One region of the Shewanella sp. SM101 genome, then DNA from elsewhere that is predicted to be linked to it. Evidence: predicted binding sites of a transcription regulator. Region 1 holds the regulator's gene; each other region holds the start of a gene.
The links. Region 1 encodes sigma-54, which starts transcription at its own class of promoters, with help from an activator protein. Its sites were predicted from a motif close to GTTGGCACGNNNNTNGNNT; they were not measured.

Region 1 (10,126 bases):
TGTGCGCCTTTAAGACGACCATCAACACGGGCCTTGATATAACCTTCTTTCACTTCAATCTTGGCGCCCATCATTTCGAGGCCATGTAAGTGCAAGTTCACTGGTCTTGCGCCAATGGCACAGCCGCCAGGCAATGACACGTCAGCAGTACCATAACGAGCCAATAACGGCCCTAAGATCAAGATAGAAGCACGCATGGTTTTCACTAGATCATAGGGAGCGCAAAACTCATTCAGATTAGTGGTAGAAATGCGGATCTGTCCGTCACCGAGTTCAGTCACTTCAGCGCCGAGACAGCGTAATAACTTACAGCTCGTACTCACATCACGCAGATTGGGTACGTTAGAAACCACAAAATCGGTTTCAGCCAATACACCCGCCATCAGAATAGGCAAAGCTGCATTTTTAGCACCCGAAATAATCACATCACCGGCAAGCGGGGGGCTTGCCTGAATTGTTAGTTTATCCACTTTTCCTCACTAGCTAGGCATGTTGAAAACTTTTTCGCGTTTCCATTGAGTCGGCGTGAAAGTTTTGATCGTTAATGCATGTAATTCACCGCTGGCAATGTGTGCCGTCAACGGTGCATAAATGGCTTGTTGCTGTTTGACTCGGCTCATACCATCGAAGCATTCACCTACGGCGATCACTTTATAATGGCTACCATCCGAGCTAGCGTGAACTTCTTCAAGCCCTAACGCATCACGTAAAATCTGTTCGATTAAGCTGCATTCCATGAAATCTATTACCCTATTCTCAATGCGCTTCTTCGGTAAAGAAGGCATCTAAATCATATAAATCAATTAGTTTTTTAAGTTGTGGTGAAGCAGAACTCAATACAAGTTGGCTGCGATGTTCACGCACTAACGCCAGCAAAAATGCCATGCCAGCGCTATCACTGTATTCGAGCCCAGACAGAGACAATATCTGGGTTGACTCATTTAGCAGTTGTTGCCGCTGTGGCCAAAGTGTAATGACATCGGCTTGGGTTATGCGCCCTTTGAGATGACAAACTGTCCCCTGTTGCACAAATTCAATCACGACTGTGACTTCCCAGACTTAGCCTTCATGACCACTTTTTCTTTAGTGCGATCTTCGAGCATCTTAATCACGGGATCGATACCCTGTTGGCGAATTAGATTAGAGATTTCCGACTGCTTAGAAGACAGTAAGCTCACACCTTCGGCAACTAAATCAAATGCCTTCCATGAGTCATCCTTTAAACGACGCGCCTTAAACAACAGTTTAATCGGTGGGCGACCGGCTTCGATGATCTGCACGTTTACATCGACCATTTTCTCTTTGCTGAAATCAATCCCAGGTGAGAATTCCACTTTTTGATTAGTATATTCAGTAAAGGCTTGGGCATAAGTAGAGATTAAATAACCTTCAAAAGCATTGACGAAACGATTGCGTTGCTCTTCAGTTGAATCCTTAAGATATTGGCCTAATACCTTATAAGAAGCGTATTTATAATCGACATAAGGCATGAGTTCTTCACGAACAATCACCTTTAAATGGTCTGAATTTGCATCGATTAATGCTTTATCTTTGTGAAAACGATCGAAGGTTTTATTGGCAACGGCTTTCACCATGGCATACGGATCTGTCGTATCGACAACCACATCAGCGGCGACTGCGCTCGTTGCCCCTAAAACCATCACTAACGGCAATAAAAAACGAGATAAGTTTTTAAACATAGCGGTAACCCCTATTTATCCTTCGAACCCATACTATATAAGAACTGACCAATCAGCTCCTCCAACACTAATGCCGAGCGAGTGTCGTCAATCTTATCGCCATCTTTCAGCATACTGACATCATCGTCGACAAAACCCGGTGTTAACCCTAAGAATTGTTCGCCCAACAAACCCGAAGTCAAAATGGCTAAACTACTGGTTTCAGGGAATTTATCGTAACGCTTGTCCATCACTAATGTGACCACAGCCACTAACTTAACTGGGTCTAAATCTATGCTGCTCACTCGACCAACGACAACACCGCCAACCTTGACTGGCGAACGCACCTTCAAACCACCAATGTTGGTAAAATTGGCTTGTATGGTATAAGTGCTATCGCTGCTTTTCACTTCAATATTGGCGACGTTAAAGACTAAGACCAAAAAAGCGGCCAATCCTGTTAAAAGAAACACACCCACTAATAATTCAATTTTTCGTGTCAACATGTTCAGCTACCACTCTGTTAATCCATCTAACCTGTGTCGAAATCCGCAGTGTTCCGTTAGCGGCCAAACATCAGGGCTGTCAGTAAAAAATCCAATGCCAATACAGCGAGGCTCGACTGAACGACAGTCTGGGTCGTTGCACGGCTGATGCCTTCCGGATTTGGGATCACTTGATAACCGCGATATAACGCAATCCAAGTGACCACTACGGCAAACACACCACTTTTGATCAAGCAGTTAACTATGTCCTGACGCCATTCGACAGACGCCTGCAGAATCGACCAAAACGCACCACTGTCGATCCCTTTCCATTCCACGCCAACAAGGTGCCCGCCATAAATACCTACAGCGGTAAACATCAACGCCAGCAATGGCATACTGATCACTCCAGCCCAAAAGCGCGGTGCAATAATCTGCCTTAATGGGTCAATCGCCATCATTTCTAAACTGGAAAGCTGCTCAGTGCTTTTCATTAAACCAATTTCAGCAGTTAATGCTGAACCCGCCCGTCCCGCAAACAATAACGCGGTAACAACTGGCCCTAACTCACGCAGTAAACTGAGCGCCACCATAGGACCTAAGCTTTCTTCGGTGCCAAAACCAACTAAGATGTTGTAGCCTTGCAGTGCGAGCACCATGCCGATAAAGAGTCCTGAGACTAAAATAATCACCATGGATTGCACACCGACCACATAAATCTGGCGCACTAATAACGGAAAACCTTTACGCACGCGTGGCCAGCGAAAAATCGCGCCCCACAGCATAAGGCCTGCACGGCCAAAACCGAGCACTAGCTCAATCGCGCTGCGGCCTAAGTCGGCAATACTGTCGATTAACTTCACTTGCCAACTCCTTTTGCCATTAATTCTTGCTGGTAATCATTTGCCGGATAATGGAACGGCACAGGGCCGTCCGGAGCACCTTGAATAAACTGTTTCAACTGCGGATTATCAGCGTACTTTAATTCTTCAGGGGTACCGTGGGCGATGACTTTTTTGTCAGCCACCACATATACATAATCGGCAATGCCAAGCACTTCATCCACATCGTGGGACACTACAATGGAAGTCAGATTCAGCGCATCGGATAACTCACGAATAAGCTTTACTAACACGCCCATCGATATTGGGTCTTGCCCTGCAAAAGGCTCATCGTACATCACCATTTCAGGTTCAAGCGCTATGGCTCTAGCCAATGCGGCGCGGCGTTGCATACCACCGGACAACTCGCTTGGCATCATCTGAGCTGCACCACGTAAACCTACGGCTTCAAGCTTCATCAGCACGATAGTGCGAATAATGTCTTCAGGCAGTCCAGAATGTTCACGCAGCGCAAACGCCACGTTATCGAACACATTAATGTCGGTAAACAGCGCGCCACTCTGAAACAGCATGCTCATCCGCTTACGCAGACTAAATAATTCATTGCGACTCACGCCATGGATATCGTGACCGTCGAATAACACTTGTCCATGGTCAGGCGTTAATTGGCCGCCAATCAATTTCAACAGAGTCGTTTTGCCTATGCCGCTCGGCCCCATGATCGCCGTCACCTTGCCCCTTGGAATGGACAGGCTAATATCTTCATATATCACACGCTGACCGCGGCTAAACCCCAAATTACGGATCTCAACCAACGGCGTTTGTTCTTGAGTCATGCTTGATTCCGACATTTGCAAATGAGGTGATCCTAGTCTTCCGAGACTGACCAATCGAAGAGCCGCAAATTGTACGTAATTGCGCTTTAACCTACAACCGAATCGACACTATCGCCCTGCGATACTTTCAATTTGCCTCATTTACAGCGAAAATGCGCCCTAAGTTTTCACTCTGCACAGGTAAAATGTTACTTAATGTTTTCAACCTAGTTGCAGAATTGGCAGTATTGGCTAATTCGTTCGCACTTAGCTCACTCTTCGCCCACTTTTATCGGGGAGAGTCGATACGCAATTGCGCAATAGAGGCATCCCATAGGGTAATACCCGCTGCGATATGGGATAAATCCATTGAAATAAACGACAAAGACGATGATATTGCTCAAGACCTTCTGCCGCTAAACACGTTATTGTGCATGAATAGCTAACGCAGCTGAACTTGACGAGTCGGATCAATCGCTCTAGCCTGCCGCAATTGTTTTGCTGTTTTCGGTAATAAACCACAGTAAGACATAAGCTAAATTGTCTGAAAACAAACTAATACTTGGCAGAAAGCCTATTACATATCATCTTTATCGCGTACCAAATTGTGCTATTCCAATCCCATCAATGGGGCGACAAAGACAATGCAAAAAGAGAGATAGACATGGTAGACAAATCACAACTGCGCCAATGGGGTTGTAAAGTTATCGACATTGAAAAGTCAGCCCTAGACAATCTTTATCAATATGTTGATTCGGCTGAATTTGCAGAAGCTTGCGAGTTGATCCTCAACTGCACAGGCAAAGTGATTGTCATGGGAATGGGCAAATCGGGCCATATCGGCAATAAGATTTCAGCCACCCTCGCCAGCACAGGAACGCCCGCATTTTTTGTGCATCCGGGTGAAGCCAGCCACGGCGATCTGGGTGTATTGGCCGATAACGATGTGATTTTAGCGATTTCAAATTCCGGTGAGTCGAGCGAAATCCTCACCTTAATGCCGGTCATCCAACGTATGGGCGTGCCTGTTATTGCGGTAACGGGTAAACCCGAATCGAATATGGCGCGATTATCTAAAGTGCATTTATGTATCGAAGTCCCAGAAGAGGCTTGCCCACTTGGACTTGCCCCCACCTCAAGTACCACAGCAACCTTAGTGATGGGCGATGCCATCGCCATTGCGCTGCTGCAAGCAAAAGGCTTTACCCGTGATGATTTTGCTATGTCCCATCCCGGCGGTGCATTAGGACGTAAGTTGCTGTTAAAAGTCTGTGATGTGATGCACAGCGGTGATGACTTACCGCTCGTCAACCACGATATTTGCATCACAGAAGCCCTGTACGAAATCTCCAAGAAAGGCTTAGGCATGACGGCGATTATCGATGATCAGCGCAAGCTGGTTGGTATCTTCACCGATGGTGATTTACGCCGCGTTATCGATGCCGAAGTGAATTTACGCACGACGCCCATTGCCGATGTGATGACCCGTAACTGCGTCACGATCACGGATAATGTATTGGCCGCCCAAGCGCTGCAAGTGATGGACTCAAAAAACATCAACGGATTAATTGTTATTGATAAAGATCGCCATCCTATCGGCGCTCTTAACATGCTAGACATGGTTAAAGCAGGAGTCATTTAATGCCACAGCAAGGATTTTACGGCCCAATCAGTGATGATGTGTGGCAACGCGCGCAAAAGATTAAACTGTTAATCTGTGACGTCGATGGGGTGTTTTCCGACGGCCGTATTTACTTGAGCAATAGCGGCGAAGAGCTCAAAGCCTTCCATACCCGTGACGGTTATGGCGTGCGCTCACTCCTCACCAGCGGTTTCAACCTCGCCGTGATCACAGGACGTCAATCCAAAATCGTTGAAAACCGTATGACAGCCCTTGGTGTTACCCATATTTACCAAGGCGTAGACAATAAGTTCGAGCCCTATGAAGCATTGCTCGCACTTTATGGTGTCACCCCAGAAGAAGTGGCTTATATCGGTGATGATATTGTCGATCTCCCCGTGATGAATGTCGTCGGTTTAGCGGTCAGTGTTGCTGACGGCCACCCCTATGTACGCCAACACGCCCATTTTGTGACTACGCTCAATGGTGGCCACGGTGCACTGCGTGAACTCACAGATCTGTTACTCCTAAGTCAAAATAAATTCACTTCGGCCCATGGAATGAGTATATGAGTCGTGTGACACTCGCGATTATCGCTTTTTTTGGAACCGCACTAGCGCTTTACTGGCAGGTCCAGAACAAACACAGCGGTGATTCCGATAACAGAGTTAAAGATCAAAATACCCCAGATTTCATCGTTGAAGATCTGCGCAGTGTTGAGTTCAATGAGCAAGGACTAGTGAATAGCCGTGTGACGGCGAAACACATGGAACATTATGATTCAACGAATCAAACTTTCTTTACTCAACCTGTTTATCTTGTTTATCCAGACCAAGGTAAAGCACAATGGCAGCTCAGGGCTGATCAGGGCAAGCTAAACAAGGAAACTGGCAAGGTTGTATTAGAAAATAATGTTATTATCGATGCCATTAGCCCAGAAGAACCGATTCAGACCTTGTCCACCAGTTATCTGGAACTCGATCTCAACACTATGATAATGACCTCTGACCGTACCATTTACGTCACAGGGAAAGATTTTAATATTCAAGGCCAAGGCCTTTATGCCGACCTCAACGCGCAAGAAGTGCAATTGACCAGTCAGGTAGTAGGAACATATGAAGCAAAATAACGTATTACTTGCCAGCCTAATGCTAATTATGAGCATGAGTGCTTTCGCGAAAGTGGGCGACTTAAAGCAAGAAGTCAAAATTAAAGCTGTGAGCCAAACTGCGGATATCAAAAACAACCAGATCATCTTCTTTGGTCCAGTTGAAGTTACCCAAGGCTCAATAAAAATCCAAGCAAATGAACTGCGTGCATTTTCCGCTGAAGGTGAAAATAGCAAAACTTTGGTCGCCACAGGCAACCCTGCTACGTATAGCCAAATATTAGACGATGGTCGCCCAGCATCGGCAAGCGCGAAAGAAATTCGTTACGATATGGCAAGCCGCACCTTAACACTGAAAGGTATGGCGTCATTAGATCAAGCAGGTAGCCAAGTTACAGGCAATTTAATCCGCTATAACATGATTCAACAGAAATTGATGGCCGAGAGTACTGGCAGTGGTGACGATCGCGTGATCACTATTATTCAGCCTGAAAACTATCAAGATGATGCTAAATCAGACGCTCCGGCGGATAAACCTGTAAAAAAGCAGGACTCTAAATGACCCAAATCACCTTAAGAGCACAAAATCTGGCAAAAAGTTACAAGAGTCGCCAAGTGGTTAAAGACGTCAGTCTGACGGTAAAAACCGGTCAAGTCGTTGGCCTACTCGGTCCAAACGGTGCCGGTAAAACCACGACCTTTTACATGGTTGTCGGGCTAGTGAAGAGCGATAAGGGGCATATCTTTATCGACGATGATGATTTAACCGCAGATCCTATGCATCTGCGTGCCCGCAAAGGCATAGGTTACTTACCGCAGGAAGCCAGTATCTTTCGTAAGCTAACTGTTCATGACAACATCATGGCCGTACTGCAAACTCGTAAAGAACTTAAAAACGAAGAACGAGAAGAAGAACTAGAACATCTGCTCGAAGAGTTTCATATCACCCACATCCGTGACAGCCAAGGCATGTCATTGTCGGGTGGCGAACGTCGTCGCGTCGAAATTGCGCGGGCTTTAGCCGCTAATCCTAAGTTCATTTTGCTCGATGAACCGTTTGCCGGCGTCGATCCTATTTCGGTTATCGACATCAAGAAGATTATCGAACAACTCAAAAGTCGCGGCCTTGGCGTACTGATCACAGACCATAATGTCCGCGAGACATTAGATGTATGTGAACATGCTTATATTGTGAGTCACGGAAACCTGATTGCCGAAGGAACTCCAGCAGAGATCTTAGACAATCAGCAAGTTAGGGCTGTGTACTTAGGTGAACAATTCAGGCTATAGTTAATCGAGCGAAGCCTATGGAGACAATTTATACCGCCATTAGGCTTCACTCAAAATGATAATAAGCGACCTCCTCCAACAATAATAACGTAGGGATCAGCGGTAACATGAAAGCGTCACTCCAGCTCAAACTGGGTCAACAGTTAACCATGACGCCACAATTACAACAGGCCATACGTCTGTTGCAACTGTCGTCATTAGAACTGCAGCAAGAGATCCAGCAAGCATTAGATTCTAATCCCCTTCTCGAGCTGGAAGAGGATCAATTCGACGCCACTAAACCCCCTGTAAACCAAACGCTATCCGATACGGATTTCAGTGAATCTAGCACTCTGCCACCAGAAAAAGACAGCTCCACCATAGACACGGCAGAGTCGCTAACCAAAGAATCCATGCCCGATGAGCTCCCCATGGACACCACATGGGATGAAGTGTTTACCGCCTCCCCAAACTCAGGCCCCGGCGGCAGTCGTGAAGACGATATGCCCTTCCAAGGCGAGACCAGTGAAGGTTTGTACGAACACTTAGAATGGCAAAAAAACCTCACGCCGTTTTCTGAAACCGATTTAGCCATTGCCACCGCCATTATTGATGCCATCGACGATCAGGGCTATCTCACCCAAAGCACTGAAGAAATTCTCGAAGCCATGGGCAATCCTGAAGTTGAGCTTGACGAAGTCGAAGCCGTACTCAAGCGCATTCAGCATTTTGATCCCATAGGCGTTGCCGCCCGCGATTTAAGTGAATGCCTGCTGATCCAACTGTCGCATTTCGCCGCTGATACTCCCAACCTAGAAAACGCCCGCATGCTGATCAAAGATCATTTAGATCTGATCGCCGCCCGTGATTTTAGATTATTGATGCGTAAGACTAAATTAAAAGAAGATGAATTAAGGGATGGTATAGCACTTATCCAAACCCTCAATCCTCGCCCAGGTTTGTTGATCACGCCCAATAATGACGAATACGTTATCCCAGATGTGTCTGTGTCGAAGAAAAATGGCCGCTGGGTCGTTGAGCTTAATCCTGACTGCATGCCCAAAATCAATGTAAATCAACATTATGCTTCTATGGCACGCAGTACCAAAAACCAAGCCGATAGCCAATTTATTCGCGGCCATCTGCAAGAGGCTAAATGGTTTATTAAGAGCCTAGAAAGCCGTAACGATACTTTGCTTAAAGTTGCTAATTGCATAGTGCAATATCAGCAAGGTTTCTTTGAGTACGGTGAAGAAGCCATGAAGCCTATGGTGCTTAACGATATTGCCGAAGCGGTAGAAATGCATGAGTCCACCATCTCACGGGTCACAACTCAAAAATACATGCATACCCCTAAGGGACTTTTTGAACTAAAATACTTCTTCTCTAGCCACGTCGGTACTGACGATGGTGGTGAGTGCTCATCCACAGCAATCAGAGCCTTTATCAAGAAACTGGTTGCAGCGGAAAACCAGAAAAAACCATTAAGCGATAGTAAGATGGCACAACTTCTGGCAGAACAAGGGATCAACGTAGCCCGCAGAACCATTGCGAAGTACCGAGAGGCTATGCTTATTCCACCTTCTAATCAGCGTAAAAGTTTATAACCTACAGTGGATATCGGAGGACGTTTCTATGCAAATAAACCTAAGTGGGCACCATATCGAAATTACCGAATCGTTACGTGCATATGTAGAAGAAAAGTTTTCAAAACTTGAACGCCATTTCGAACAGATCAATAATGTGCACGTTGTGCTCAATGTTGAGAAAATGCAACAGATTGCCGAAGCGAGAATAAACCTCATAGGTGGTGAAGTTTTTGCTACTTCAGAGCATGCTGACATGTATGCCGCTATAGACGCCCTGATTGACAAGCTTGACCGTCAGGTTATTAAACACAAAGAGAAGTTAACAAAACACTAATAATGGAACTTTGTACCATACTGCGGCCGGAGTGCACTACCTGCGCCACTCCGGGCAGCAAGAAAAAGGTACTGGAACTCATCAGCGACTTAGTCGCTGCCCAGTACCCGACCCTCTCATCTCAAGAGATATTCGAAAGCCTAGTGGCGCGCGAAAAGATGGGGAGCACAGGTATAGGTAACGGCATCGCCATTCCACATGGTCGACTAGCCGATATAGATCAGCCCATTGCCATACTAATTAAGTGTGAAGAGCCGATAGCATTTGATGCTATCGATAAGCAACCTGTTGATATTTTATTTGCACTACTGGTGCCTGCAGACCAATGTCAGCAGCACTTAAGTACCTTGTCTTGCATGGCCGAAAAGCTGAGCGACAAGCAAA
Region 2 (10,126 bases), on a different contig from region 1:
TTTGGAAAAGCTGAAACTTTACGGCATCGCAACCAATGTCTGCAGCAGTTTTGATAAACTCAATACAACGCTGTAAGTCTCTATGATGGTTGCTGGAGACTTCAGCGATAAAAATAGGTGAATGTGTAGTCATAGTTACTCGCAAATGGCTCGGTATAGTCTATTAACGGCAAGTCTCTGGGAAGCTTGATGCCCTGGTACTCTTGTTTTATCAGACTAGTTCTATTAGTTCATACTCTAAATAATCGGCAAGGCTTAACCAATCGTGTTGCTCTTGTGCCTGAAGCATAGAAGGCAATATTTGCTGAAAAGTCGAATTAAGGACAAGTTCTGGGCAGTTTTTTTCTATTTTATCAAGACATAACCGTAACTCTACTGAAGCCTTTGCTTCTTGACCGAGTCTAAATAAACCTGCCGTTTGCCGCAGTGAATCTTGTAGACTTAAGCTCATAATATGAGGTCCTTATACTGAGAACCGCGAATTTTAGCGCCTGATAAACTCGCTTGGTAAAACTTTACTTCTGGATGCTTAGCGATGTAGCGTTCCAAGTGTCTGAGATATGCTCTTAAGTTTAGATCCGTCGCTATCCGCTGGCCTTTGCCATTGATCAACCAGTGTTTAGCTTCCTTCACTTTCTGAATAACCGCATTAACCCATATTTGTTCTTTTATATCGTTTTGACCAAATTTGTGATCATTCCAGAACGCATGACTCTTGTTATTGCAATAACAAAAATCACACCCTAATAGGGTAATTTCTTTTGCCTTTAATTTGATCGCTAAATCAATTGCCGGATGAATGACGCTTCCACTCGTGAACAGTCTTAGTTTGGGATATCGAGAAGCGAGCTTGTCGTATATTTGACTGCCTCCATAGGCAATAAATCTTTGGCCTAACCAAGCATTAAGTACCACTGGATCAACTCGGGGAAAATAAACAAGATTGATGTCATGAGTCGAGGCTAGCGGTAAATGGTATTCACCTATCAATCCGTCAATGCAGATCACAATATCTGGTTTTATATTATTGTGAAGTAAACCACGTAATGCAGTATCGGCCGCTATGATGAGTGGCCTATGGGAACTTGAACTAATTTGTTGCAGATAATCATAATGCTCTTCTAAAGAAGGACCCGAGCCGATCACGATAGCTTTATAGCTACTATGACTATTTATTAAGCTCGCGGCATCAGGATCATGAGTAATATAAAGTTGGTTATCCTCGAAGCGTTTTAATATTGTAGGATCATCAGACTGATGTCGTTGATTAGAGAACTCACGATTGAGCTCCATGACTAATAAGTCTCTGAGAGTGGCATTTTCATCACTGACAAGAGTGAGATCTGGCGTAATTGCAATATTAGGAAAATTTAACTTTGCGCTTGGAAGCGCCGTTAAATTAATGTTTGGATGCTTTAACCATTCGCTTTGATCTGTGTAACTGATGAGGAGGGCAAAAACGCTGAGATTTAAAATGCAAACATCAATTGAAAGATACTGTGGATTATCGATAAGTAAACTTGGTACATCTCCCATACCGACACCGTAGACGGTTACGTGAGTTGCATCTGCAGGTAATGTGCTGATAAAGAGCTGGGCTTCGGCAAGGCGGTCATGACGGCTGCTGAGTTGAATGCCATTGACACTGATAGTTTGATTGCGACCGTTGACAAGGTGGGCATCTAATTCATTGATAGTTTGGCTTTTGACCGCAGCTGCTACGATAGGCCAACGCTTGATGATAATATTGAGATTAGACGCAAATAGCTCGGTCATTCCGTTTCTCCGGAAGATTTCTGGGAGTTTGATATCACCAAGGTCACTATCTGGTCTCTCCACAGGGACTCGAACCCCGATCGGCCGCTTAGGAGGCGGCTGCTCTATCCTGTTGAGCTATAGAGAGACGACAGTGATTATACTGGTTTTATCTCTGATTAAAAGGCTTATGATTTAGTTGCTTAAATCTTAAGCGCTATGTCGTTTATCTGCACATTGTAGGCCGCATTTTGGTCTAAAAGTACTGCTGTAGAGCTTTCTTCACTCACTTGTTCGATTTTTACCGTGGCTCTACTTTTGGTTGCGACGGCGCGCATTTCATTGAGTCGATCGGGTAGGTTTTGCTGTAATACGACTTGGAATTTATCCCCGACACGAATGCCATGTTTACGGCCGAGATTTAAAATGAGCCTGTCCGCTTGGCGGCTCACGACTTGGCCGAGTAAGGGTCTGCAATTGAGAGTACTGTCCAAATCGTGGGTAGCCTGTTGCATTAATTTAGTAATATTTTTGCCATAGGATGATCGCCAGAATCTGTCCGTATTCGGGGCAATAATGGCTTGTTCTTCAAATTCCCATGGCGCTGATGTGCTGTAGCTTTTACTCCAGACTTCTTCGCCACTGATCCCATGATAAAGGCTAAGTTTGAACTGGAATTGCCTGAGTGGAGCTTCATCCCAAAATCCTAAGAAGGTGGGTTGTACAGGCTCTATCGATATATCAATGATCTGCGGTTGAAGAATATATTGGCTGTCGGTAATTTCACTGAGCCAGCTTGGGAGTCGATAACCGCGAATATCCACTAGATCTTGTTTAATGTCGAGCAGCTCTTTAGCGTGAGTGTGGCTAAAACCTGTGGAAGAGTAATCTTCTATAACACTGCCTAGTTTTTCGGAAATAACTTCTTCAAAGCCTGAAAGCTGTCCGTATCTGAGCTGAGTACGATCTTTAATTTGTGCTTGAGGGATTAGAATCGCAGCCTTTAATTGTCCATTTGGACACTGCTGCGTAGGATCATCATTTAGATCGAGTCGTAGGGACACATAAATTTTGTTTCCCTGGATTCGTTCGCTAACGAGTTGGATGCTGATGGCTTGGGCGTTGCGATTTATCGCGAAGTTATTCTGTGTAAGGTTTCCGTTAGAGGTTTGTTGTTCACTGGAGATTTGAATGCCTGTGCTTAATGTCGCGTAGCTAACGGCTTGATTAATCGCTTCTTCCCTTGCTTGAGCCGTATTACCATTGATAATAGTCGCTTCACCACTGGCTTCTATCCATTCGGCCCGAGTAGGCAAAGACAGCAGTGCAAGGCTCAAAATGATGAGCGAAGCTGAACGTGGTATATGCATCAATACAATCCTTATCGCTAAGCTATTGGCGAGCTTGCTAATCGAGCCAGTTTCCTGACACTTAATCTAATATACCGACAAAGCAAATTTCATGCCTGAGTATGAGAACTTTTGATAAAGTTTCCATTGGCGCAGTCGATATACAGCGTATGAGCATAATATTGTCGGGCTGGAGCAATTTTGGTCCGAAGATTGCTGGCTTTTGTTACTCACAAAAATGAAACGCATAGAGTGTGAGTGATTTAATTGCCAGTACACCCACAGATGAGGTAAATCCAATGCTAAAGCGTGTGATTATTCCCTTAACATTGATAATGTTAGGTGGATGTGTAGCTAAACCGGTTACGCCGCCCAAACCGAGTTTAGTGGATGGCAATGGGTTGCCGCCAACGGCAGTGATCAACCATTTAGCACAGCGAATTGTGACAGAGCTCGTTAAGCAAAATGATGCTCTGCGTTCTGATCAACCAATTGTCGTCGCCACCCCAGTATTAGTGGGTGACATGAATGGCACAAATGCGTTGGCGCAGCAGTTACAGCAAGGATTAATGACGTCGCTCCATAGCTTTCAGTTTAATGTGGTTGATTTAAATTTAGCAGATGGCTTGAGAGTGACGGCTAATGGGGATTTTATTTTGACGCGAGATTGGCAACAATTGTCGAAAAATCTTCCCGTTGAGCATCTTGTCGTTTCGACTATGAGCCCAGTTACCAATGGTATGGCGATCAATACTCGGATTGTGAACATAAGTAACAATCGTGTGGTATCGGCCTCTCAAACTTTTGTGACTCAAAAAGAGTTGGCAAACTACATGCAGCCTTCGGAGCAAATTGTGTCACAAAATGGCATCTTATATCGTCAGGCGAGTCCAGGCATGAATGAAGTGCGTGTTTTAGGAGATGGAAAATGAAACGCTACCTTTTAGTTATTGCGGCGCTAATGCTAACTGGCTGCGCTGCTAAAGATAGATATGTGCAATGGGAGGATGTGCCGCCGCCGAGTTTTCCTAAGTTAACGGCCATAGGATATGCGCCCTTAGCGACTCAACCGGCTAAAGAGCAATCACAAAGAGTGTTGATGGCCATGCAAGCATCAAAAATTGTGGCCTATCGTGAATTAGTAGAACAAGTTTATGGGCAGAAAATAACGGCAAACAGCAGTGTCAGTGATTGGATGTTGACGGACGATAATGTTAAAGCGTCGGTTTCTGGTGTGATCCGTGGGGCGCGGGTCGTTAAGAGTTATCCGGCTGGCGATCATTATGTCACTGAGTTAGAACTGGATTTTTCACAGGTATGGGCGCTGTATCAACAACAGAGTCGTCCACAACGAGTGAAAGAAGTCACGTATTTCTAGTCATTTCTACATGACTCTATTGAGCCGCGTACTATGCGAGTAGTTATGCGGCTTTTCTTTTTCTGCACAAGTATCAAAGTCTAATCTTTAATCAGAGCAGAGCTTAGAAGCGGGAAATACAGAGTAGGAATTGATGCGCCTGTTAGGCCTTTAAATCATTGCCTAAACTTGAGATAGTTGAGGTCTTGCCTTTATCGTTATACGTAAGGCTGGAGGCGTTTCTACTGGCTTGTAAAGCTTGAGCGAAGCGATTGAGACTGGCTAAATTCATCTCAATTAAACTGGCATTTTGATCGTTCAGTTCTTTGCATTCAGTTAATGCGTCTTTGACAACGGCCATTTTATGCACGAGTTCGGTTTGCTGAGTGAGTTGAGACTTATCAGTGTGGTTTGCCAGAATATCGTCATTAGTCTTGAGTTCTTTCAGACATTGTGATTTTTCGTTAGCAAGAGAAAGCAGTAAATCGGCGTTTTGGTCAACCAAAGCGCCTTTTTCCTTGAGTATGATTTGCTTAAGAACAGCCAAATGGGCGTGTTGTAGATCTACCAGTTTAGCTATTTCAGTCATAGTTACTCTTTATTCAAGTCATTAAGTTCGGCTTCAAAACTTGCAATATTGGCAGCCAACTTTTCAGGGTCAATTTTATAGCGGCCTTCGGCGATAGCCTGTTTAATTTCGGCCACTTTCTTTTGATCAACTTCAGGAAGGCTCGCCATTTTAGTCTGAGCTCCTTGAAGTTGTTGCGCTTGCGCTGTAATCACCACTGAGTCGCTTCTTTGTGGTGTTGTCGATTTTGTGGCAACTTGAGCAGATTGATCGCTGCTAGTTTTAGTTGCACCTGAACGAACTTGTGTGGTCGTTGCAGTGTTGAGTTTGCTAATATCAATTGCCATTTTCGGCTCCAGCGTCGTGTGTACGGGATTTCTTAACTGGGGTATCGGCAGCTTATAAAAAAGCTTTAGATTATTTTACATTCTTACTTCAACTTCGCCAATGCCCGTGACTATAGCATCTAGTTCTTTGTTTGAACTGCTATTTTTGACTCTGATCCGATCGCCTTTATTGCCATCTTGTAGGGCTTCGCCCGCAGTTTTAAGTTCGAATGAGTTAGAACGAACATAAATAGATACCGAATCATTTTTACAAACGAAGCATAAGTTATTGCTCAATATAGGATAATCCTTCGAGACGCGTCGTTTTACTCGTACACCTGCTAATTTACTTGGGTCATCAAACTCAGCGCCTCGTAAACTATTTTGCTCAATGTAACGGATTTCAACTTGGCTAGGGGAGATGAGTTCGCCAGGTGCTAAGGTTTCAGTTGTGACAACAACGGGGAATAAAATATCCACTCTAACCGAGATATAAATTTGCCAAGGGTAAGCGAGATCTTGCGTATCGCAGCTGACTTTTAGGGTGTTATTACGGCTAATTTCCCTGTCACTAGCCAATTCAACCTTAATCGGCGACGAGCATTGTGACGGCAGCATTCTTGCGTCAACTATTTGCGGCGAAATATCGACTTTGGCATTAACGGGCACGGATATCTTTTCTGAAATAAGCGCTTTAGCTAATTCTGAGATGGCCGATACGGTGGGAACAATAGGCTCTGCACTCGCAAAAGCGGGCATGAAGAGGGCGAAAACACTAAAAAAACAGACTAAATTTACTTTCATAATGAAGAGACTAGCTTGTAACGCCAGAATGCACCTATACTTTTATCAAGTTCGAAGCTGACTACTGTAATAATATTTTGCATCACTGTCAGAAGATTGACTCAGTTTCGACTATGTTTATCGATAGATAAGACGTAAGCAATTAATATGCCTATACTCAAACGAGTCATAGGGCCGTACATAAACAGAACAACAAGGCAGAGTTATGTCGAGTATTCTTGATTCAGTCAACAAACGAACCCAGCTCGTTGGTCAAAACCGTTTAGAATTGCTGCTTTTTAAATTAAACGGACGTCAACGGTTTGGGATTAACGTGTTTAAGGTGAAAGAAGTACTGCAGTGCCCGCCACTGACTACTTTGCCTAAACTTAATCCTTATGTTAAAGGTGTCGCGCATATTCGCGGTACGACTATTTCAGTTATTGATCTGAGTGCGGCAACAGGTGGTAGACCTTTAGCGAGTACTGAAAACTGTTTCATCATTATTTCTGAATATAACCGTAGCGTTCAAGGTTTCTTGGTCAGTTCTGTTGAGCGGATTATCAACATGAATTGGGAAGCGATTATGCCTCCGCCGCAAGGTGCCGGTCGTTATTCTTATCTGACGGCTGTAACTGAAATTGAAGGTGAATTGGTTGAAATTCTCGACGTAGAAAAAATCTTAGATGAGATTTCACCGGTTAAAACCGCTATCAGTGAAGAAGCCAATGAAAAACTGACCCTCGACAGAACCCAGCATTACCATATTATGGTTATCGATGATTCTGCCGTGGCGCGTAAGCAAATTATTCGTTCACTCGAGTCATTGAACTTACAAATTGATACCGCAAAAGATGGTCGAGAAGCATTAGATAAGCTTAAAGAAATCGCCAAAGAAATGGACAATGTTGCCGATGAAATCCCTCTCATTATCTCAGACATTGAGATGCCTGAAATGGATGGCTACACCTTGACCGCTGAGATCCGAGACGATCCTAAGCTCAAGCATATTAAAGTGGTACTGCATACGTCGTTAAGTGGTGTATTCAATCAGGCAATGGTTCAAAAAGTGGGGGCCAATGACTTTATCGCTAAGTTTAATCCCGACGAACTGGCTGCTGCCGTGAATAAACACTTAAGTTTGTAAGTGCAGTAGTTAGTACCTAGATACGCTTTACGCTATAATCTCGACTTTATAACATGATGGTTTCGCACTGATTTTGGTGCTTGCTATAGGATTTAGGATGTGAATGTGCCAAATAAATCACTCGCTGAAGCTGAATATAATCAATTTAGGTTGTTCTTAGAGCAACACAGCGGCATCGTACTGGGTGAAAATAAGCAATATCTGGTGCGCAGTCGTCTAGCTCCTCTGATGGGCAAATATAACCTGCCATCCTTATCCGATGTGGTTAAGCATTCGATGAAGCCAACGGAACGTGCGCTTCGGGCTGAAGTGATCGATGCTATGACGACCAATGAAACCCTTTGGTTTCGTGATCGTTATCCATTTGAGTTATTGCATAACGTTTTGTTACCTGAGTACAGTCGTTTAGGTCGTCCACTTAAGATTTGGTCAGCCGCGTGTTCATCTGGGCAAGAACCCTATTCATTGGCGATGACGATTCTTGAGTATCAACAGAAGAAGCCTGGTGCGCTCGCGGGTAGTGCGTCAATTCAAGCCACGGATTTATCGCCTTCCATGTTGGAACGTTGCAAAAATGCTGAGTACGATAGCTTGGCATTAGCGCGCGGTTTATCCGAGGAGCGAAAGCGTCAGTTTTTTGATGCTTTGCCTTCAGGCAATATGAAGTTAAAGGATAATGTTAAGCGTTTGGTGAACTTTAGGGCACATAATCTGCTTGAAAGTTATAGCTTACTTGGTAAGTTCGACATTATTTTTTGCCGCAATGTGCTGATTTATTTTGCGTCTGAGGCAAAGGCAAAAATTTTGCGGCAATTCGCTGCCGCTCTTAATCCCAAAGGGATCTTATTTCTTGGTGCTTCTGAATCTATAGCTGGTTTAACGGATGAGTTTGACATGGTCCGTTGTAATCCAGGGATTTATTACCAGAAAAAGACTTAAGTCTGCTGCTTTAAAGAAAATTACCGACATTTGTCGGTAATTTTTTATCCATCACTTGCTCATCTCTATTGTTATTCTCATTATTCCCCTATGTTGGCACATGAATTGCTTTATTTCCGTGAGTAACACGAGGAGGCAATTTTATGGCGATCAATTTTGATAATGCACTGGGTGTGCATCAGTACACTCTCGGTATTAGAGCGCAGCGAGCTGAAGTCATTTCGAGCAATATCGCTAACGCCGATACGCCACATTATAAAGCCCGTGATGTTGATTTTTCTGCGGCAATGCAGGCCGCCCGTGGCCAACAACAGCAGCGTAATAGTCTTGAAATGCAAGAGTCAGACAAGCATTTTGGTCTTGCTGAGTTGACAGGTCAATTTGTTAAGTTCCGTGTGCCAAATCAACCCGATACCGGTGATGGCAATACCGTTGATATCCAACAGGAACAATCGGCATTCATGCAAAATGCCCTTGAATATCAAATGTCATTAGGCTTTTTAGACAGTAAGTTTAGTGGCATGAAGAAAGCGCTGAGAGGGGATTAATCATGAGTTTATTTAGCATATTTGATGTTGCTGGCTCGGGAATGTCGGCTCAATCGGTCAGGTTGAACACCACGGCGAGTAACATAGCTAACGCTGATTCCGTCTCGAGTAGCGTAGATAAGACCTATCGTTCCCGTCATCCTATTTTTGAAGCTGAAATGGCTAAAGCTCAAAGCCAGCAACAAGCCTCTCAAGGTGTTGCGGTAAAAGGTATTGTTGAAAGTGATCGACCACTACTAAAAGAATATTCGCCCGATCATCCAATGGCGGATGCGGACGGCTTTATTTATAAACCGAATGTTAATGTCATGGAAGAAATGGCAGATATGATTTCTGCTTCGCGCTCATATCAAATGAATGTTCAAGTCGCTGAAGCAGCTAAGTCTATGCTGCAACAAACACTTGGGATGGGTAAATAACATGTGTTACTTAGGAGGTAAGCTGTGAGCCTCATTAATCAAATTAACCAAGCGTCGGCGCAGACGGCTCAAAATAAGAGTCAGCCAAATGCCGTTACGACGAATTCATCAACCAGCTCAACGGGTAATCCGTTTCTTGATGGCATACGTTTGCCAAAAGATTCAATAGTACCGGAAGCAAAAAGCCAGCAGTTAACTCAAGATGACTTTTTCTCGTTATTAAGCCAACAGTTATCGATGCAAGATCCCTTTAAGCCCGTCGACAACGACCAAATGATTGCGCAGATGGCATCATTCTCGACGGTTGATGGTATTACTAAGTTGAATAAGGAAATCGTTAATTTAAACGGTGTTATGACATCAAGCCAAGCATTACAGGCATCAGGACTTGTTGGTCGCAAGGTATTGATCCCAACTGATACAGGTAACATTTCAGCTGAAAGCCCAACAATAAAAGGTGTGATTAGCACGCCAGCTAAAATTCCTGAAGTTACTGTACGTGTTGAGGATGAGAAAGGCCAAGTTGTGACCACCTTTAAAGTTGATGGCAGTAAGGGGGGCAATGTCGATGTTAACTGGGATGGCCTCGATAAAGATGGAAAACCTGTAACCGCAGGTAACTATACGATCAAGGCGAGTGGTTTAGTGGATGGTAAATCCCAAGAATTGCCAGTCTCGACCTATGCTCATGTGACCAGCGTTTCTCTCGGTACGGCCAGTACTGGCGCGATTCTTAACTTGAGAGGCGGTATGGGCATCAAGTTAACCGATGTGTTAGCTGTGTCTGAAACCTAAGTTTGCCTAAAAGAATTTTTGCAGTATCCGAATTGGGCGTAAGTCGCTCATAAATGAATTGAGTCAAGTGTAGAGGTGAATTATGTCGTTTAACATTGCATTGAGTGGCATTTCTGCCGCGCAGAAAGATTTAAACACTA
Region 3 (10,126 bases), on a different contig from region 1:
AGGCTAACGCGATGGAGCTGCTGCTCGATACCTTAATGCAAACCATTGCCGCTTATATTTGGCCATTGTTTCGCGTCGCGAGCATGTTGATGGTTATGGTGGTATTTGGGGCGGCAACGACACCAACTCGAGTGCGTTTATTATTGGCGATGGCAATTACCTTTGCGATAGCACCTGTTCTTCCTCCAACTCAAAATGTGGATTTATTTTCGTTAAGCGCAGTATTCATCACGGCGCAGCAAATTATTATCGGTGTTGCCATGGGGTTTGTGACTCAAATGGTGATGCAAGTCTTTGTGCTCACTGGACAGATCATTGGTATGCAGACCAGTTTAGGCTTTGCCTCTATGGTTGATCCCGGTTCTGGCCAACAAACACCCGTTATTGGTAACTTTTTCCTTTTATTGGCGACATTAATTTTCTTAGCTGTGGACGGTCATCTTTTGATGATCCGTATGCTAGTGGCGAGCTTTGAAACTTTGCCGATTTCTAATCAAGGCTTAACACTGACAAGTTATCGATCGCTGGCTGATTGGGGTTCGTATATGTTTGGTGCGGCACTCACTATGTCGATATCTGCGATTATTGCCTTGTTATTAGTCAACTTGTCCTTCGGGGTAATGACCCGCGCCGCGCCGCAATTAAATATTTTCTCTATTGGTTTTCCGATCACTATGATTGGTGGACTGTTTATTCTGTGGTTAACCCTAACACCGGTAATGGCACACTTCGATGAAGTATGGTCGACGGCTCAAGTGCTGCTTTGCGATATGTTAGCGCTCCAATGTAACGCTGATGGCTTGATATGATGGGATTAGGAGAAGCCCATGGCTGAAGAATCAAGTGGCGAACGTACAGAGGAAGCCACGGGGAGGCGTCTAGAACAGGCGCGGGAAAAAGGACAGATTGCACGTTCGAAAGAACTCGGGACTGCAGCGGTATTGATTTCGGCGGCATGTGGGTTTTATATGCTAGGCCCGAGTTTGGCCATTAGCCTAACTCGGGTGTTTGAAATTGTATTTACCATGGATAGGGCGCAAATTTTTGATACTAATGAAATGTTCAACGTGTGGGGTGTTGTTGCGAGTGAAATAGCCTGGCCCATGGCTAAAATTATGCTACTGATTGTGGTTGTTGCGTTTATCGGTAACGTCTCTCTTGGAGGGATCAATTTTTCGACCCAAGCTATGATGCCAAAAGCCAGTAAAATGAGTCCCCTTGCTGGTTTTAAACGTATGTTTGGCGTACAGGCTCTGGTTGAACTCACCAAAGGTATTGCAAAATTTTCGGTAGTAGCGTTTTCTGCTTATTTTTTATTAAGCTTCTATTTCAATGACATTATGTTGCTGTCTAGCGACCATCTTCCAGGTAATGTTTACCATGCATTAGATTTGTTGGTTTGGATGTTTATCCTGTTATGTTCCTCGATTTTATTTATTGTCGTCATCGATGTGCCGTTCCAAATTTGGAATCACAACAAGCAACTTAAGATGACCAAACAAGAAGTAAAAGATGAATATAAAGACACTGAGGGTAAACCTGAGGTGAAAGGGCATATACGGCAGATGCAACGTGAACTAGCACAAAGGCGTATGATGGCTGAAGTGCCAAATGCCGATGTGATTGTCGTTAACCCTGAGCATTTTGCCGTTGCGATTAAATACGATGTGCAGCGCTCTGCGGCTCCCTTTGTGATAGCGAAAGGTGTTGATGATGTGGCCTTTAAAATACGTGAGATTGCCCGCGCGCACAATATTGCGATTGTCTCGGCCCCACCACTTGCAAGGGCGATTTACCATACGACTAAGTTAGACCAGCAGATCCCTGAAGGTTTGTTTACTGCTGTCGCACAGATTTTGGCTTATGTATTCCAGCTGCGCCAATATCAAAAAGGACGCGGTCGTAAACCTATTCCTGTCCCACTTAATCAACCTATACCAGATGAATTGAAATATTGAACCACTAGTCTCAGATGGTAGTCATTGGTAAAGCTGATGATGTCGAGTTCATTTGTTTTTTATGGCTAATTTTATGTATATCAATCAGTCACAGTACATATCTTTCCTTCATTAATGGCTTTAATCTTGTTGGCGCGTTTTTTGCTTTATGCTATTACACGTCAAAGTTTAGGTTATAGCGAATGGATGTTAAAGCGACTCTTGGTCAAGTAAAACAAATTAGGCTCAGCACTTTTAAAGGCATTGGCACGCCGGTGGTTGTGCTTGCTGCATTGGCCATGATTGTTTTACCTATCCCTCCATTTCTATTAGACATACTCTTTTCATTCAACATAGCCTTAGCGCTCATCGTATTATTAGTCGCAATTTATACTGATAGACCGTTGGATTTTGCTGCTTTCCCAAGTGTCCTGCTAGTGGCGACGTTATTACGTCTTGCGCTGAACGTTGCCTCTACTCGTGTGGTTTTACTTGAGGGTCATAATGGCGGTGATGCCGCGGGTAAGGTGATTGAGGCCTTCGGTTCTGTGGTTATCGGTGGTAACTATGCCGTTGGTTTAGTGGTATTTATCATTTTGATTATCATCAACTTTGCAGTGGTGACTAAAGGTGCTGGTCGTATCGCTGAAGTTAGCGCCCGCTTTACCTTAGATGCTATGCCTGGTAAGCAAATGGCAATCGATGCCGATTTAAATGCCGGAACCTTAAACCAAGATCAAGCAAGATTACGCCGTGCTGAAGTGACCCGTGAAGCCGATTTCTATGGTGCGATGGACGGTGCGTCCAAATTCGTTAAAGGGGATGCGATTGCCGGTATCATGATCTTAGTGATCAACATCGTAGGTGGCTTCATCATAGGAATTGTGCAGCATGGTTTAAGTTTCTCTGAAGCAGTTGAAATTTATACCTTACTGACTATCGGTGATGGTTTAGTGGCGCAGATCCCAGGTTTATTATTGTCAATCGCCGCAGCCTTGATGGTGACTCGTCAAAACGAGTCGGGTGATATGGGCCAAATGATGATGAGTCAGATGTTTGACAGTCATAAGTCATTGGGTATCGCCGCCGGAGTCCTGTTTGTCATGGGTATTGTTCCTGGTATGCCACACATGGCGTTTTTAAGCTTTGCCTTTATGACTGCTGGTGCAGCTTATTTTGTTTATAAACGAAATGAAAACAAACGTCTTAAAGCGCTAGAACAAGTTAAATCGGGTCCAATAGAAAGACAAGATAAAGAGCCTAAAGAGCTAGGTTGGGACGATGTACATCATGTTGATACTATTGGTCTTGAGGTCGGATATCGTTTGATCCCTCTGGTTGACAAGGGCCAAGGTGGCGAGTTACTAAGCCGCATTAAAGGCGTGCGTAAAAAGTTGTCTCAGGAATTAGGCTTCTTAGTGCCCGCGGTGCATATTCGCGATAACTTAGATTTATCGCCTAATGCGTATCGCATTTCATTAATGGGCGTCGTCGTCGGAGAGGCAGATATTCGTCATGATTGCGAATTGGCGATCAACCCTGGTCAAGTCTATGGCAAACTCGATGGTATCGAAACGCGCGATCCCGCCTTTGGCCTAGAAGCGGTATGGATCGCTCCTGAGTTACGTGAGCACGCACAAACATTAGGTTATACCGTCGTCGATGCCGCCACTGTTGTTGCAACTCATATTAGTCAATTACTCACAAATAATGCCGCTAAGTTGTTAGGCTACGAAGAAGTGCAACAACTGATGGATATGCTTGCGAAACACTCACCTAAGCTGGTTGATGGCTTTATTCCAGATATCATGCCACTAGGACATGTCGTAAAAGTGATGCAGAACCTATTAAATGAAGGGGTTTCAGTTAGAGACTTGCGTACTATAGTGCAAACTTTGTTAGAATATGGCACTAAGAGCAATGACACTGAAGTCTTGACTGCCGCTGTACGTATCGCTTTGAAACGTATGATAGTTCAGGAAATCTCTGGCCCAGAGCTCGAAATCCCCGTCATTACTTTGGCGCCAGAGTTGGAACAGATGTTGCATCAGTCAATGCAAGCAACCGGTGGTGATGGTCCTAATATTGAACCCGGTCTTGCAGAACGCATGCAGCAGTCCCTTGCCGACGCGGCTCAAAAGCAAGAAATGGTCGGACAACCCGCCATATTGTTGACGTCAGGTATGTTACGCGCGACGCTGTCACGCTTTGTTAAACATACTATTCCTAATCTCAGAGTCATTTCATATCAAGAAATACCTGATGAGAAGCAAATACGTATCGTATCTGCAGTCGGCCAGTAGAGGACGCATAAGTGAAGATTAAACGATTTTTTGCCAAAGACATGCGCGCCGCACTGGCCCAAGTGAAAGAAACACTCGGCTCAGATGCCGTCATTATGTCAAATAAAAAAGTGAACGGTGGCATCGAAATTGTCGCTGCCGTTGACTATGACGAACCTAAAGCGAAAACTGCAGCCACTGCGCCAGCACCGACCTTTATGGACGTGAGCGACGATCTCGTGTCCCTGGGTGCTAAGCAGCCAGTTCGTGTAGAAACTCGCGCTAAGCCAGCCGCACCTGCAGACTCATTACAAGCCTTACTTGAGAAGCAGCAAAGCCGTTTGAATCAACAAATGTCACATCAGCAAGTTGATGCCGAGTTACCAGCATGGGCTAAGGGCTTACAAGCCCCTACTGCTGTGAAACCAGAACGTCGTGAAGCACCTTCCTCGTTTGATAAAAAACCACAAACATCACAGAAACAAAGTGCTGATATTGAGGCTATGCGTGATGAATTAGCATCACTGCGTAATTTACTTACACATCAAGTATCCTCCTTGATGACGGAACATAAAAAACGCATCGATCCCGTTGGTGCTATGCTCGAAGCCAAATTGCTTGAGGCTGAATTCTCCCCTGTGGTTGCGAATAAATTAGCCGCGCTGAGCCAGCATTATACGCCGGCTGAATTAGTCAGAGCATTACCACAAAGTCTTGCGAATATGCTTGATAATCAGGGCGATGACATTGTTAAGCAGGGCGGAGTGGTTGCATTAGTTGGTCCTACTGGGGTTGGTAAAACAACGTCATTAGCTAAACTTGCTGCCCGTTTTGCGGCACATCATGGTGCTGAACATGTTGCTTTAATTACCACAGATCATTATCGCATTGGAGCCTATGAGCAATTAGCAACTTATGGCAAAATAATGGGCTGCCCAGTAAAGCAAGCTCATGATCTAAATGAATTAGAGCAAATTCTCTATCAGTTTAGGAATCGCAAGCTAGTATTGATAGATACGGCTGGCATGGGACAGCGAGATATGCGCCTTTACCAGCAACTTGATAATTTAACTGCAAATAGCAGGATACCTATCCGCAGTTATCTGGTACTGTCTGCGACAGGGCAGCGCCGTGTGCTGCAAGATGCAGTCAATCATTTTAAACGCATTCCCCTATCTGGTGTCGTTCTCACAAAACTCGATGAATCTGTGTCGTTAGCAGGGGCATTAAGTGTGTTGATCCAAAACGGATTACCATTAAGTTATATTACTGATGGACAAAGAGTTCCTGAAGATATGAAAGTTGCGGATACCCTAGATTTAGCCCAGCAGGCACTCGCAGCGTTAGATAGTACAGAACAACAATCATTACAAGACACAGCGTGGTCAGATAATATGGCCTGTGCATTTGAGTAGATTTATGACCCTGGATCAAGCAAGTGGTTTACGTATGATGAATCAACCCTATAACGAAAAAGTGAAAGTAATCGCGGTCACTGGTGGTAAAGGAGGCGTGGGTAAAACCAGCGTTTCTATTAATACTGCTGTGGCATTAGCCGAAAAAGGCAAGCGTGTCTTGGTACTTGACGCTGACCTTGGCTTAGCAAACGTCGACGTCATGCTGGGTATTCGTGCCGAGCGTAACCTCTCTCATGTTCTCTCTGGTGATGCAGAGCTTGACGATATTATCGTGCGTGGTCCTAAGGGGATAGGCATAGTACCTGCCACCTCAGGAACACAGGGGATGGTGGAATTAAGCCCTGCGCAACATGCTGGATTAATCCGTGCATTTAGTGAGATGCGGACTCAGTTTGATATTCTAGTCGTAGATACTGCTGCTGGGATCTCAGATATGGTGCTCAGTTTCTCACGTGCTTCGCAGGATGTGCTAGTCGTTGTTTGTGATGAACCCACTTCGATTACCGATGCCTACGCCCTGATTAAAATTCTCAGCCGTGAGCATGGCGTGTTCCGTTTTAAAATAGTTGCCAATATGGTGCGTAGTTTACGCGAAGGTATGGAATTATTTGCTAAACTCAGTAAAGTGACCGACAGATTTTTAGATGTTGCACTTGAATTAGTCGCTACGATTCCATTTGACGAAAACTTACGTAAATCTGTTCGTAAACAAAAATTGGTGGTTGAAGCTTATCCTAAATCACCAGCGGCAATTGCGTATCAAGGATTGGCAAATAAAATTTTGAGTTGGCCTGTGCCGCAGCAACCTGGTGGGCATTTGGAGTTTTTCGTTGAGCGTTTAGTACAACGACCAGATTTTCAAGAGGAAAAAACGAGTGAATAAAGCCGCTGCGTATACTTGTTTAGACAATAAATCGTCGATCGTTGAACAGTATGCTCCGTTGGTTAAAAGAATTGCGCATCATTTACTCGCCAGACTACCTGCATCTGTGCAGTTAGATGATTTACTCCAAGCTGGGATGATGGGGTTACTAGAAGCATCATCCAAGTTTGATGGTGGCAAGGGTGCGAAATTTGAAACCTTCGCCGGCATACGCATACGTGGAGCCATGTTAGATGAAATTCGTCGTGGCGACTGGGTCCCTCGTTCCGTTCATCGAAATAATCGTAAGGTTGCACACGCTATTGATGAGTTAGAGCAAGAACTGGGCCGTGATGCACGCGACACAGAAATTGCAGAAAAACTTGATATGACGCTCGATGAGTACCATCATATTCTTAACGATGTTTCTGTCGGAAAAATCATAGGGATAGAAGATTTAGGCGTATCTCAGGATATACTTACAGTGAGTGATCGGTCCGATGATGATTCATTTGAAGCATTAGCTGAGAACCAATTTCATTCTGCTCTGGTTGAGGCAATTAAATTATTGCCTGAAAGAGATGCATTAGTGTTATCCCTGTACTACGATGAAGCATTGAATTTAAAAGAGATTGGCGCCATTCTTGAAGTCAGTGAATCGCGGGTTAGCCAGATATTAAGTCAGGCAATGTTGCGATTGAAAGCTAAACTCAAGCACTGGACATAAGTATAATTATTAATCGAGCACAGAATGTCAGCTCACCGGAGGAAACCTTGGACAAGAATATGAAGATTCTCATTGTTGACGATTTTTCGACAATGAGGCGTATCATCAAGAACTTGTTGCGAGACTTGGGGTTTAATAACACCCAAGAAGCAGACGATGGCTCAACAGCCCTGCCGATGTTGCAAAAGGGGGATTTTGATTTTGTTGTTACAGATTGGAATATGCCTGGTATGCAAGGAATCGATCTGTTAAAAGCAATTCGCGCTGATGATTCGCTAAAGCATTTACCCGTATTAATGGTAACTGCTGAAGCAAAACGTGAACAGATTATTGCTGCCGCTCAAGCGGGAGTGAATGGTTATGTGGTTAAGCCTTTTACCGCTGCAACGCTGAAAGAGAAGTTAGATAAAATATTCGAACGACTCGCTTGAGCAAGGATGAGCTATGAAGTCACAAACATCAGGGCTCATCACGCTCGAGCAAGCTCAGCATTTAGTTGAATTATTAAGTGCAAGTGAGCAAAGTCAGGCAGATGATTTATTTCGGGAGCTTGCTGCTCCACTGCAACGAGAATTATTCGAAGAAGTAGGTAAATTAACTCGGCAACTTCATAGTGCGCTGATGGATTTTCAAGTTGATAATCGTCTTTCTGAATTAGCCAATACAGAAATTCCCGATGCCAAGCAACGTTTAAATTACGTTATTGACATGACTGAACAAGCGGCAAATAAAACCATGGATGCGGTTGAAGAATGTTTACCTTTGGCCAATGCCGTAACGGTTAATATTCAAAAAGTCATGCCATCTTGGGACAAATTAATGCGACGCGAGATAGCACTGAGTGAATTTAAGGGCCTTTGTCACGATGTCCAAGATCTTATGTCCCGTAGTTCAAACGACTCGATTCGATTACGTGAATTGCTGAATCAAATATTGATGGCGCAAGATTTTCAAGACTTAACAGGGCAAATGATACGCCGTGTTATTGATTTAGTAATGGAAGTTGAAAGTAATCTGGTTTCTATGCTGACGGTATTTGGTGAGCAGCCTATGATTGAAAGTCAGATTGCTCAGAAAAATAATATTGAAGCGGAAGGGCCGATAATGAATGCCGAGCTTCGTCAAGATGTAGTAACGGGTCAAGACGAAGTGGATGATCTTCTATCGAGTCTGGGTTTCTAACTGGGAGTCAATTTGATGGCCTTTGATGTAGATGAAGAGATACTCCAGGACTTTTTAATCGAAGCCGGTGAAATTTTAGAGCTTCTGCAAGAGCAACTCGTTGCGCTTGAAAATAATCCTGATGACACAAACTTGCTAAACGCCATTTTCCGAGGGTTTCATACCGTTAAAGGTGGCGCTGGCTTTCTTAGCTTAACTCCCATGGTTGATGTTTGTCATGAGGCTGAGAATACCTTCGATTTATTGCGGACAGGCAAGCGTAGCGTTAACGCAGAGTTGATGGATATTATTTTGCAGGCTGTTGATGCAATTAATACCATGTTTGCGCAAACCCAGCAGGGCGAGCAACAAGACCCCGCCGATTCAGGTTTGTTAGCGAGACTTAAAATGCTCAGTTCAGGTGCGCCTTTGCCATCTGAAGTCGCTTCTGCCAAGGTTGTAGAGCCAGAACCTGTTGTTGAAGTCATTATTGATACTCCTACCCTTCAAGAAATCCCTGCTGACATAAGTGATAACTCATCTTCCATTGAAAATACGTCTTCAAGTATCGATGATATCAATGATGCTGAATTTGAAGCTTTATTGGATACGCTTCATGGTTCAGGAAAGGGACCTGCGGTCGCTGCTACCACATTTGTATCTGAGCCTGTTGCTGTCAAGCCTGCTGCACCAATTAAAACACCTTCAACATCAGGTGATGACATCACTGATGATGAGTTCGAGGCGTTACTGGATGAACTTCATGGCTCAGGTAAATTTAAAGCTGAGGCTGAAGTGCCTGTTAAGCCTAAGGTTGTGGCAACACCTGCGCCTCAACCGATTGTAGATGCTGATGAAATTACCGATGATGAGTTTGAGCGATTACTCGATGAACTCCATGGGAAAGGCGGAGCACCTGCGAAAGCTGAAGTAAAAGCGCCTACGCCCCCTGTTTCGACTGTAGCACCTACTGCTGCACCACATGCTCCTGCGCCAGTAAAAGCCGCAGTACCAGCTCCTGCCCCAGTCGTTGCTGCAAAACCTAAGGTGGAAATTGCGGTTGTCGATAAAGCACCTGCTAAGGCTAGCTCTGCGAATGTGCCTCAGGGTGAAACAACGGTACGTGTAGATACTGCACGACTCGACCAGATCATGAATATGGTGGGTGAGTTAGTGTTAGTGCGTAATCGATTGGTGAGCTTAGGCATCAGCCGTGATGATGAGGAGATGTCGAAAGCTCTCGCGAACTTAGATCTCGTTACTGCCGATTTGCAAGGCGCTGTGATGAAAACCCGTATGCAACCGATCAAGAAAGTGTTTGGTCGTTTCCCTCGGGTGGTACGTGATCTTGCTCGTACACTAAACAAAGAAATTGATTTGATCATGGTCGGTGAAGAAACTGACTTAGATAAAAACCTCGTTGAAGCGCTTGCCGATCCACTCGTCCACTTAGTGCGTAACTCTGTGGACCATGGTATCGAGATGCCAAACGAGCGTGAAGCTAGTGGTAAGCCAAGAACGGGAACGATTACCTTATCTGCAAGTCAGGAAGGCGACCATATACTGCTGAAAATCGAAGACGATGGCGCAGGCATGGATCCTGAAAAACTCAAAAAAATTGCCATAAACCGTGGTGTGCTCGATGAAGATTCTGCTTCGCGGATGACAGACAGCGAAGCCTATAATTTGATTTTTGCACCAGGTTTTTCAACTAAAGTTGAGATTTCAGATATTTCAGG

Region 2: a site for sigma-54 is predicted at 6,296-6,314, ahead of flgA (flagellar basal body P-ring formation chaperone FlgA). Genes of this name have one in related genera too.
Region 3: a site for sigma-54 is predicted at 2,087-2,105, ahead of flhA (flagellar biosynthesis protein FlhA). Genes of this name have one in related genera too.

What each region holds. Positions count from the first base shown of each region.
Region 1 covers NZ_JAKKRH010000032.1:23,896-34,021, forward strand. The annotation lists gene murA (UDP-N-acetylglucosamine 1-carboxyvinyltransferase) at 1-470, opposite strand, end outside; gene L5M38_RS16890 (BolA family protein) at 480-737, opposite strand; gene L5M38_RS16895 (lipid asymmetry maintenance protein MlaB) at 757-1,041, opposite strand; gene L5M38_RS16900 (phospholipid-binding protein MlaC) at 1,038-1,700, opposite strand; gene mlaD (outer membrane lipid asymmetry maintenance protein MlaD) at 1,712-2,185, opposite strand; gene mlaE (lipid asymmetry maintenance ABC transporter permease subunit MlaE) at 2,242-3,027, opposite strand; gene mlaF (phospholipid ABC transporter ATP-binding protein MlaF) at 3,024-3,842, opposite strand; gene L5M38_RS16920 (KpsF/GutQ family sugar-phosphate isomerase) at 4,486-5,463, shown strand; gene kdsC (3-deoxy-manno-octulosonate-8-phosphatase KdsC) at 5,463-6,014, shown strand; gene lptC (LPS export ABC transporter periplasmic protein LptC) at 6,011-6,571, shown strand; gene lptA (lipopolysaccharide transport periplasmic protein LptA) at 6,558-7,112, shown strand; gene lptB (LPS export ABC transporter ATP-binding protein) at 7,109-7,840, shown strand; gene L5M38_RS16945 (RNA polymerase factor sigma-54) at 7,948-9,426, shown strand; gene hpf (ribosome hibernation promoting factor) at 9,455-9,742, shown strand; gene ptsN (PTS IIA-like nitrogen regulatory protein PtsN) at 9,745-10,126, shown strand, end outside.
Region 2 covers NZ_JAKKRH010000012.1:40,897-51,022, forward strand. The annotation lists gene L5M38_RS08425 (N-acetylneuraminate synthase family protein) at 1-133, opposite strand, end outside; gene L5M38_RS08430 (hypothetical protein) at 212-451, opposite strand; gene L5M38_RS08435 (motility associated factor glycosyltransferase family protein) at 448-1,776, opposite strand; tRNA gene L5M38_RS08440 (tRNA-Arg) at 1,828-1,903, opposite strand; gene L5M38_RS08445 (flagellar assembly protein FlgT) at 1,959-3,125, opposite strand; gene L5M38_RS08450 (FlgO family outer membrane protein) at 3,404-4,036, shown strand; gene L5M38_RS08455 (LPP20 family lipoprotein) at 4,033-4,482, shown strand; gene L5M38_RS08460 (flagella synthesis protein FlgN) at 4,625-5,050, opposite strand; gene flgM (flagellar biosynthesis anti-sigma factor FlgM) at 5,053-5,376, opposite strand; gene flgA (flagellar basal body P-ring formation chaperone FlgA) at 5,452-6,159, opposite strand; gene L5M38_RS08475 (chemotaxis protein CheV) at 6,365-7,285, shown strand; gene L5M38_RS08480 (CheR family methyltransferase) at 7,385-8,224, shown strand; gene flgB (flagellar basal body rod protein FlgB) at 8,368-8,772, shown strand; gene flgC (flagellar basal body rod protein FlgC) at 8,775-9,191, shown strand; gene flgD (flagellar hook assembly protein FlgD) at 9,216-9,986, shown strand; gene flgE (flagellar hook protein FlgE) at 10,069-10,126, shown strand, end outside.
Region 3 covers NZ_JAKKRH010000012.1:82,353-92,478, forward strand. The annotation lists gene fliQ (flagellar biosynthesis protein FliQ) at 1-7, shown strand, start outside; gene fliR (flagellar biosynthetic protein FliR) at 12-809, shown strand; gene flhB (flagellar biosynthesis protein FlhB) at 828-1,958, shown strand; gene flhA (flagellar biosynthesis protein FlhA) at 2,141-4,240, shown strand; gene flhF (flagellar biosynthesis protein FlhF) at 4,252-5,634, shown strand; gene L5M38_RS08680 (MinD/ParA family protein) at 5,639-6,520, shown strand; gene L5M38_RS08685 (RNA polymerase sigma factor FliA) at 6,513-7,226, shown strand; gene cheY (chemotaxis response regulator CheY) at 7,274-7,657, shown strand; gene L5M38_RS08695 (protein phosphatase CheZ) at 7,671-8,408, shown strand; gene L5M38_RS08700 (chemotaxis protein CheA) at 8,424-10,126, shown strand, end outside.